DNA from 3 places in the Streptomyces sp. NPDC017095 genome. Region 1 is predicted to be linked to each of the others. Evidence: riboswitches for the same ligand, from Rfam matches in the RefSeq annotation. Region 1 holds a riboswitch; each other region holds the start of a gene.

The links. A riboswitch is a leader RNA that binds a small molecule or an ion and turns the genes downstream of it on or off. The one in region 1 is predicted to bind S-adenosylmethionine.
Region 2: another riboswitch for S-adenosylmethionine. It lies ahead of ACH4OA_RS23090 (aminotransferase class V-fold PLP-dependent enzyme); the one in region 1 lies ahead of thrC (threonine synthase).
Region 3: another riboswitch for S-adenosylmethionine. It lies ahead of ACH4OA_RS02405 (amino acid ABC transporter permease); the one in region 1 lies ahead of thrC (threonine synthase).

Annotation. Positions count from the first base shown of each region.
Region 1 covers NZ_JBIROU010000004.1:364,543-367,809, reverse strand. The annotation lists gene ACH4OA_RS10820 (trehalose-6-phosphate synthase) at 1-191, opposite strand, end outside; gene ACH4OA_RS10815 (glucosyl-3-phosphoglycerate synthase) at 302-1,246, opposite strand; SAM riboswitch class I at 1,404-1,546, shown strand; gene thrC (threonine synthase) at 1,565-2,848, shown strand; gene ACH4OA_RS10805 (MoaD/ThiS family protein) at 2,845-3,120, shown strand.
Region 2 covers NZ_JBIROU010000011.1:159,351-162,617, forward strand. The annotation lists gene ACH4OA_RS23090 (aminotransferase class V-fold PLP-dependent enzyme) at 99-1,460, opposite strand; SAM riboswitch class IV at 1,600-1,716, opposite strand; gene trpD (anthranilate phosphoribosyltransferase) at 1,792-2,856, opposite strand; gene ACH4OA_RS23100 (cytochrome bc complex cytochrome b subunit) at 2,979-3,267, opposite strand, start outside.
Region 3 covers NZ_JBIROU010000001.1:615,157-618,423, reverse strand. The annotation lists gene ACH4OA_RS02410 (glutathione S-transferase C-terminal domain-containing protein) at 89-976, shown strand; SAM riboswitch class IV at 1,054-1,164, shown strand; gene ACH4OA_RS02405 (amino acid ABC transporter permease) at 1,515-2,495, shown strand; gene ACH4OA_RS02400 (amino acid ABC transporter ATP-binding protein) at 2,492-3,267, shown strand, end outside.

The sequences.
Region 1 (3,267 bases):
AGCCCGCCGTCCGCGCGCCGGACGGCGGCCCGGTCGCCGTCGCCGAGCGCGGCGCACACCCACACCGAGCCGGCGTCCGAGCCGATGGCGGACAGCCCCGAGACCAGTCCGCCGCCGCCCCTTCTGGCGTGCAGTGAGCCGTCCTCGTGTACCTGGTAGGACACCGGGCCGCGATTCGACGCGACCAGCACCCGGGCTTTCTCGGCAGGATCGTGCGTGGGAGCCATACGCCTCAACCTAGCCCGGCCCGTAAACCCTCAAACGTGCGATCCACCTGCGGAGCCGACCGTATACGGCCCGTTCACGCCACCTTCCGTTCGGCGTACTCGGCGATCTCCGCCATGGGCGGCCGCTCCTCGGTGTCCACCGAGTACGTGCGCGGCTCGAAACCGTCCTCGCCCCGCTCGAACTGGGTCAGTGCGGGCCGGATGAGATGGCCGCGGGCCAGCCGTAGCTGTGCGGTGCGGTAGATCGCGGCGGCCATCCGGCCGAGGGCCTGGCCGTCCTGGTGGCGGTGCTTGCGCACGCCCACGTCGACCTGGGCCAGCGCGTCCAGGCCGGCCAGGTGCAGCGCGTCCACCAGCATGCCCAGCTCCACGCCGTAGCCGACCGGGAACGGCAACTGCTCCAGCAGGGAGCGGCGGGCCGCGTACTCGCCGCCCAGCGGCTGCACGAACCCGGCAAGCTGCGGCCAGTGCATGTTCAGCAGCGGCCGGGCCATCAGCTCGGTGACCCGGCCGCCCTGCCCCGCGGCACCGGCGAGCGGACGGTCGTACATCGCCTTGACCAGGTCCACGTCCGGGTCGGTGAGCAGCGGTCCGACGATCCCCGAGACGAAGTCGGAGGAGAAGTCCCGCAGGTCGGCGTCGATGAAGCACAGGATGTCCCCGCGGGTCACCAGCAGCGAGCGCCACAGCACCTCGCCCTTGCCGGGGACGGCGGGGAGGCGGGGCAGGATCTCGTCGCGGTGGACCACCCGGGCGCCCGCGCGCGCGGCGACCTCGAAGGTGCGGTCGGTGGAGCCGGAGTCGACGACCACGATCTCGTCGACGAGCGGCACCCGCTCCACGAGGTCGTGCCGGATGACGGTGACGATGTCGCCCACCGTCGCCTCCTCGTTGAGGGCGGGCAGGACGACGCTGATCGTCCGGCCCGTGCGCTGCTTGGCGGCCAGCACCTGGTGCAGCGGGCGGTCGGCCACGGACCAGGAGCGGGTGCTCAGCCAGCGCTCGACTTCTTCCAGCACGGTCGGCGGCTCCTCACTGTCACGACCACACGTCTCCGTGTGATGCATCTCGCGGTTCGGACGACTATCTCAACTGTCCTGGCCGTCGGTTACAGTCTTGAACAACGCCGGTGACCATCGCATGTCGGGGTCGGCGGGCGTTCACACAACCGCATACAGCTCATCCAGAGGGGCAGAGGGACACGGCCCGATGAAGCCCCGGCAACCCTCCAGCCGGTACTCGTCTTCCACGCGAGGCTCCCGGCTAGGGAAGGTGCCAAATCCGTCTCGCGACGAGATGCGTCGTGAGGAAGATGAGGAGAAAGGGCCTCGCCTCACATGGCTGTGCAGACAGTTGCCACCACCAGCGAATCCGCCGTCGACCTCGGCCCCGCCGCCGCCCTGAGCTGTCGCGAGTGCGGCCACCGGGTGCCGCTCGGACCGGTCTTCGCCTGCCAGGAGTGCTTCGGCCCGCTGGAGATCGCCTACGACTTCTCCGCCTACGACACCGAGGAACTGCGGCGCCGCATCGAGGCCGGCCCCGCCAGCATCTGGCGGTACGCGCCGCTGCTGCCGGTCCCGGCGGACGTGGCCGGCAAGCCCAACCTCAACCCGGGCTGGACCCGGCTGGTCAAGGCCGACAACCTGGCCCGCGAACTGGGCGTGACCGGCGGCCTGTACATCAAGGACGACTCCGGCAACCCGACCCACTCCTTCAAGGACCGGGTCGTCGCCCAGGCCCTGGAGGCCGCCCGCGCCTTCGGCTTCACCACGCTCTCCTGCTCCTCCACCGGCAACCTGGCCGGCGCCGTCGGCGCCGCCGCCGCCCGGGCCGGTCTGCGCTCCTGTGTGTTCATCCCGCACGACCTGGAGCAGGCCAAGATCGTCATGGCCGCGGTCTACGGCGGTGACCTCGTCGGCATCGAGGGCAACTACGACGACGTCAACCGCTTCTGTTCCGAGCTGATCGGCGACCCGGCCGGCGAGGGCTGGGGCTTCGTCAACGTCAACCTGCGGCCGTACTACGCGGAGGGCTCCAAGACCCTGGCGTACGAGATCTGCGAGCAGCTCGGCTGGCGGCTGCCCGACCAGCTCGTGATCCCGATCGCCTCCGGCTCCCAGCTGACGAAGGTCGACAAGGGGCTCCAGGAGCTGATCAGGCTGGGCCTGGTCGAGGACCGGCCGTACAAGATCTTCGGCGCCCAGGCCGCGGGCTGCTCGCCGGTGTCCACCGCCTTCAAGGCCGGCCACGACGTGGTCCGCCCGCAGAAGCCGGACACCATCGCCAAGTCCCTGGCGATCGGCAACCCGGCCGACGGGCCGTACGTCCTGGACATCGCGCGCCGCACCGGCGGTGCCGTGGAGGACGTGACGGACGAGCAGGTCGTGGACGCGATCAGGCTGCTCGCCCGCACCGAGGGGATCTTCGCGGAGACGGCGGGCGGGGTCACCGTCGGCGTCGCCCGCAAGCTGCTCGAGGACGGCCTGCTGGACCCGGCGAAGACCACGGTCGTCCTGAACACCGGCGACGGCCTGAAGACCCTGGACGCGGTGGCCGGCACCGGTCTGACCGCCACCATCCGCCCGACCCTGGACTCCTTCCGAGAGGCTGGCCTCGCATGAGCGTGACCGTTCGCATCCCCACCATCCTGCGCACCTACACCGGCGGCCGGGCCGAGGTCGCCGCCGAGGGCGGGACGCTCGGCGAGGTCATCGCCGACCTGGAGAAGAACCACACCGGGATCGCCGCCCGGGTCCTGGACGACCAGGGCAAGCTGCGCCGGTTCGTCAACGTGTACGTCGACGACGACGACGTGCGGTTCGAGCAGGGCCTGGACACGGCGACCCCCGACGGCGCCGGCGTCTCGATCATCCCGGCGGTCGCCGGCGGCTGATCGTCGCCCCCGGTCACCGCGGTAACCGAGCGTTCATCGGATTGCCCCCTCCGTAAGAGAAACGGAGGGGGCAATTCTGTGTGATTGAGCGCGGTAGAGTTGGGGAACACGGTCGCGGCCGTCGCGCCGCGGGCCCTGGATTCATGC
Region 2 (3,267 bases), on a different contig from region 1:
CAAACGAAAGACCCTAGGGCCTGTCCGCCCGTTGCCGTCGCGTGACGGGAACGGGCGGACAGGCCCTGGGGCGCGGCCGGGCGCGCGGCGGGCCGGCGTCAGACCGCCGGGACGCAGCGGCCCTCCTCCGTGCGGTACTGCCACTTCGCGCCGTCCCGGACCAGTTCCCGCACCGCGGTGACGAAGCGCTCGACGTGCTCGTCCGGGGTGCCCGCGCCGAAGCTGACACGGATGGCGTTGAGGGACTTCTCGCCCGGGGCCGCCTCCGGGGCGCCGCACTCGCCCTGGGTCTGCGGGTCGCTGCCGAGCAGGGTGCGCACCAGCGGGTGGGCGCAGAACAGGCCGTCGCGGACGCCGATGCCGTACTCGGCGGAGAGCGCGGCGGCGAAGTGGGAGCTGTTCCAGCCCTCGACGACGAAGGAGATGACGCCGACCCGCGGGGCGTCGTCGCCGAACAGGGACAGCACGCGCACCTCGGGGACCTCGGCCAGGCCCGCGCGGACCTTGGCGATCAGGTGCCGCTCGCGGGCGACCAGGGCGTCCCAGCCGGCCTCGGTGAGCGCCTTGCAGGCGGAGGCGATGGCGTAGGCGCCGATGACGTTCGGGGAGCCGGCCTCGTGCCGGGCCGCGGTCTCGTGCCACTCCACGGCCACGCCGCCGTCCTCGCGCCGGGTGACCTTGCGGCTGGCGCCGCCGCCCGCGAGGTACGGCTCGGCCTCCTGGAGCCAGTCGGCGCGGCCGGCGAGGACACCGGAGCCGAAGGGCGCGTACAGCTTGTGCCCGGAGAAGGCGATCCAGTCCACGTCGAGGTCCGCGACGGACACCGGGTGGTGCGGGGCCAGCTGGGCGGCGTCCAGGACGATCCGGGCGCCGTGGGCGTGCGCGGCGGCGGCCAGTTCGCGCACCGGCCACAGCTCGCCGGTGACGTTGGAGGCGCCGGTGACACAGACCAGGGCCGGGCCGTGCGGGTCGCGCTCGGCGAGGGCGCGCTCCAGGGTCTCCACGGCCTGCCGCGGGGTGCGCGGGGCGTCGAGGTAGGTGACGTCCGCGTGCTGCCAGGGCAGCAGGGAGGCGTGGTGCTCGGTCTCGAAGACGAAGACCCGGCAGCCGGCCGGGACCACCCGGGCCAGCAGGTTGAGGGAGTCGGTGGTGGAGCGGGTGAAGACGACCTGGTCGCCGGGCCGGCAGCCGAGGAACTCGGCGACCGCCGCACGGGCGTTCTCGAACAGGTCGGTGGAGAGCTGGGAGAGGTAGCCGGCCCCGCGGTGGACGCTGCCGTAGTACGGGGCGTAGGCGGCGACGTCGTCCCAGACGCGCTGGAGGGCGGGGGCGCTGGCCGCGTAGTCCAGGGCCGCGTAGGTGACTTCGCCGCCGGTGACCAGCGGCACGGAGACATCTGCCCCCAGAACGGGCAGAGGGGTGCAAACGGACCGGTCGGTGGCAGCGGTGGAGACAGACATGGCGAACTCCCGTGAAGGAATGCGGAACGCGGCGGGGTGAAGAGGGAAAAGGGTGTGCGGAGGCGGGGCTCTGCGGCCCTAACGCATTCGCTTGCTCACGGAAGTCTCCTCGACGACCAGGATCCCTGGTGGTGCGAGGGATCCGCGCTTGCCGTGGACCTTGCTGTCCACGGCCTGGTCTTCACCCGGGGCACCCCGCCACGGACGGAGGGTTGCCGGACAGTCGGCCGGGGCCTCATGACTGTCACTCATGACCTGGTGCAGAAAAGTACGCGAGATGATCGTCGTCCCGCAACCCCGTGTCCGGATCGCGGGACGGCTTCCGGTCACCTCACGCGTTGCTGGCGGCCACCCAGCGCTCCAGCACCCGCCGGGCCGCCCCGGAGTCGATCGACTCCGCGGCCCTCGCCATGCCCGCCCGGAGCTGCTCGGCGAGCGGCGCGTCCGCCGGGTCCAAGGCCACCAGCGCCGCCGCCGCGTTCAGCAGCACGGCGTCCCGTACGGCCCCGTGCTCGCCGTCCAGCAGCCGGCGGGCCACCTGTGCGTTGTACGCCGGGTCGCCGCCGCGCAGGGCCTCCACCGGGACCAGGCGGAGGCCGGCGTCGCGCGGGTCGAAGGACTCCTCGCGGACCTTGCCGTCCCGCACCACCCAGACCCGGGAGGTGGCCGTCGTCGTCAGCTCGTCCAGCCCGTCGTCCCCGCGGAAGACCAGCGAGGAGTTGCCGCGTTCGGCGAGCACGCCCGCGACGATCGGCGCCTCGCGGGCGACGGCCACCCCGACCGCCTGGGCCCGCACCCGCGCCGGGTTGGTCAGCGGGCCGAGCAGGTTGAACACCGTCCGGATGCCCAACTGCCCGCGGGCGGCGCCCACATGGCGCAGCGCCGGGTGGAACTTCACCGCGAAGCAGAAGGTGATGCCGGCCTCGTCGGCGACCTCGGCCACCCGGCGCGGCGACAGGTCGAGGTTGACCCCCAGCTGTCCCAGCACGTCGGAGGAGCCGGACGCCGAGGACGCGGCGCGGTTGCCGTGCTTGACGACCTTCGCGCCGGTGCCGGCCACGACGAGCGAGGACATCGTGGAGATGTTCACCGTCTTGGCTCCGTCGCCGCCGGTGCCGACGATGTCGACGGTGCGGCCGGGCACCTCGATCACGTTCGCGTGCTCGTACATGGTGCGGACCAGGCCGGTGATCTCCTGGACCGTCTGGCCCTTGGCCCGCAGCGCCACCGCGAACCCGGCGATCTGGGCGTCGGTCGCCTCCCCGCGCATGATCCGGTCCATCGCCCACGCGGTGTCGTCCGCGGACAGGTCCCGGCCGTCCAGCAGGCCGTTCAGCAGGGCGGGCCAGGAGCGGCCCGCCGCGGTGTCGCCTCCAGCGGGGGTCACAGCGCTCATCAGCCGCTCCTCGTACAGATTCCTGCTCCGTCGCCCCCCACCCTATCCAGCCCGGCGGCATGGCGAAGGGCCCCGTCCGGCTCGCGGACGGGGCCCTTCGGCGTGGCGTGGCGACGCGGGGATCAGTGGTGGCCGTGGCCGCTCGTGATCTCCTTGTACTCCTCGGCGGACGGCTTCGGGATCTGGTTGTCCTCGCCGAAGTAGGCGTTGGACAGCTTCACCCGCAGCTTGTGCGAGGCAGGCACCTTGCGCTCGACACCGTTCTCGTCGACCGTCGGGCCGATCTCGGCCGGCGTGTACTGCTCGTGCGCGGTGAGCGTGTGCAGCTGCTCCTGGCTGAGCGGCTCGTGCACCTCGATGAACTCACCGTGCGGCAGCCGCTTGATGATGCCGGTCTCGCGGCCGTGCAGC
Region 3 (3,267 bases), on a different contig from region 1:
CCGCCGGACCCGGTCCGCCCCGCACACCGCCGCCGCACGCGCCCGCGCCGGAGCACTCGTCCGCACACCCATTCACCCGGGGAGACGCATGTCCATCACTCCGCTCGCCGCCGTCCAGCCCGCCCACCGTCCCGCCCCGCTCTTCCGGGGCCGCATCGGCGTCGACGCGCGCAGCGGCCACTACGCCGTGCCGCACCGCTACCGGCTCCACCTGTCGACCGCCTGCCCCGACGGGCTGCGCCTCGCCGTCGGCCACACCCTCCTCGGCCTGGACACCAGCTGTCCGGTCACCTTCCTGCCCGCCGTCCCGGACTGTCCCGGCGGCGGCCACGCGGCGCTGCGCCCGCTGTACGAGGCCAGCGCCCACCACTACACCGGCCCGGCGCTCGGCCCGGTCCTCAGCGACGACTGGTCCGGGCGCATCGTCAGCACCCACACCCCCGACATCCTGCGCGACCTGGACCGGTTCCGGCCGGACGACGACGCCCGCCTGTACCCGGCCGGCCTGGAGTCCGTGCTCGACGCGGTCGAGCGGATGTGCGCCGAGGGCGTCGAGGAGGCCGCGCAGCGCGCCGGCCGGGCCGGCGCCCACCCGGAGGAGCGGGCCGCCGCGCTCGACGTGCTGCTGGACACCCTGGGCCGGCTGGAGCGGCGGCTGCACGGGGAGGAGTACCTGGCCGGCGACCGGCTCACCGCCGCCGACATCGAGCTGTGGGTCGCCCTGCTGCGGCTCGACACCGTCCACCGCTGCCACCTCGACGCCTCCGCCGTGCACCGCGTCGCCGGCCACCGCGCGCTGTGGGCCTACGCCCGCCGGCTCACCGCCCACCCGGCCTTCGGCCGCCATCTCGACCTCGACGGCATCGCCCGCCGCCACCACGGCCACTGCCAGGGCCTGGAGGCCGCCGGGGCCGCCGTCCAGATCCTGGACTGGGCGAGCCACGCCGGACAGCCTTCGCAGGCCCGCCGCAGGTGACAGCGGTCGGCCACCGTCCACAAGGCGGACGGGCGTTGACATTCGAACGGTCAACTGCCTTACTTACGCCTCAGAACGGTCATGAGCGTCAGCGCCAAGCCCTGGCTCGCTGACCGGCAACCCTCGCACCGCGGTGGGGTGCCCCAGGTGACGACCGGACCGGATGACGTTTTCGGTAAGCGCGAGGCCCCGCCGGGCCGGAACAGTGACAGGTGACGCCATGGACGCAGCTCCCAGGACGGCCGTAAGCCGCCCTCAGGGCTGCGTGCCGTCGTACGCCGGCCTGCTCGTCGCCGACCGTGCCGTCGATCTGCTCCGCGTGAACAGCGCACTGTGTACCGCACCGGGCTCTGCCCGCCGCCAGGGCTGAGGACTCCTCCCCACCCTCGCGTCCCCGCCGCGCACCCGCCGCCCGGTGTGCCGTCGTCCGCCCAGCCCCCGGTTCCGCGCCAGCCCCGTGCGCCGCCTCGTGCCCCCGTGCCGTCGTGGCCCACGCCCGCCCGGCCGCGGCCCGGGGTGTCCGACTCCGGAGCCCCTCATGAGTGAACCTCCAGGCGCCGTCTCCCTCGCCGAGGCGCCGATACCCGCCGACATACCGTCAAGAGCACTGAAGGCGCAGCGAGTTCAGCCGCTGCGCCGGCCCGGCCGGTGGATCGTCACCGCCGCCGTGCTCGTGCTCGTCGCGCAGATCCTGCACGGTCTGGTCACGAACCCCTTCTACCAGTGGGACCGCTTCCGCTACTGGTTCCTGCGCCCGACCGTCCTCGACGGACTCCTCGTCACCCTCGAAGCCGCCGCGCTCAGCGCCGTCCTCGGGCTCCTCGGAGGCGTCCTGCTCGCCCTCGCCCGGCTCTCCGGAAGCCCGGTGCTGCGCGCGGTCAGCTGGACGTACACCTGGCTGTTCCGCTCCGTGCCGCTGATCGTGGTGCTGATCTTCCTGTACAACTTCAGCGCCCTGTACAAGACCTTGAGCCTCGGCGTGCCGTTCGGCCCGGCCTTCGTCACCTTCGACGAGTCGCGGCTGGCCACCGACCTGACGATCGCCGTGGTCGGCCTCAGCCTCAACGAGGCGGCGTACGCGGCCGAGGTGGTCCGCGCCGGCGTCCTCTCCGTCGACCAGGGACAGCACGAGGCGGCCGCCGCGCTCGGCCTGCCCCGCGGCTACCGGTTCCGCAGAATCGTCCTCCCGCAGGCCCTCAGGTCCATCACCCCGAACTACGTCAACCAGCTGATCGGCCTGATCAAGGGCACGTCCCTGGTGTTCTACGTGTCCCTGCTCGACCTGTTCGGCACGGTGCAGTCGATGGGCAGCACCTACCCCGGAGACGTGGTGCCGCTGCTGCTGGTCGCCACCGTCTGGTACCTGATCCTGACCAGCGCCGTGTCCGTCGTCCAGTTCTACGTCGAGCGGTACTACGCCCGGGGCGCCACCCGCACCCTGCCGCCGACCCCGCTGCAGAAGGTCCGCGCCCGGCTGACGGACCTGCGGGCCCGGCTGCGCAGGGAGGCCGCCGTATGACCACCGCACACACCCCGGCGAAGACCGTGCCCGCCGCGCCCGCCGCGCTCGAAGTGCACGACGTCCACAAGTGGTACGGCGCCCACCGCGTCCTCGACGGCATCGACCTGACCGTCCGCCCCGGCGAGGTCACGGTGATCCTCGGGCCCTCCGGTTCCGGCAAGTCGACCCTGCTCCGGGTGATCAACCACCTGGAGAAGCCCGAGATCGGGCACGTCAGCGTGGGCGGCGAACTGATCGGCGTGAAGCGGCACGGGAACCGGCTGAAGGAACTCGGCGAGCGCGCCATCCTCGCCCAGCGCGGCCGTATCGGCTTCGTCTTCCAGAACTTCAACCTCTTCCCGCACCTGACCGTCCTGGACAACATCGCCGCCGCGCCCGTCGCCACCGGCGGACTGAGCCGGCCGGCGGCCCGGGAACTCGCCCGCGAACTGCTCGTCCGCGTCGGCCTCGGCGACAAGTGCGACGCCTATCCACGGCAGTTGTCCGGCGGACAGCAGCAGCGGGTCGCCATCGCCCGCGCCCTCGCGCTGCGGCCCGGGATCATCCTCTTCGACGAACCGACCTCGGCGCTCGACCCCGAACTCGTCGGCGAGGTGCTGGCCGTCATCAAGGACCTCGCGAGCGGCGGCACCACCCTCGTCATCGTCACCCACGAGATCGGCTTCGCCCGCGAGGTCGCCGACCGCGTCGTCTTCATCGACGCCGGCCGGATCGTGGAACAGGGCCCGCCCGCCGAGGTGCTGGACAACCCCCGGCACGAACGCACCCG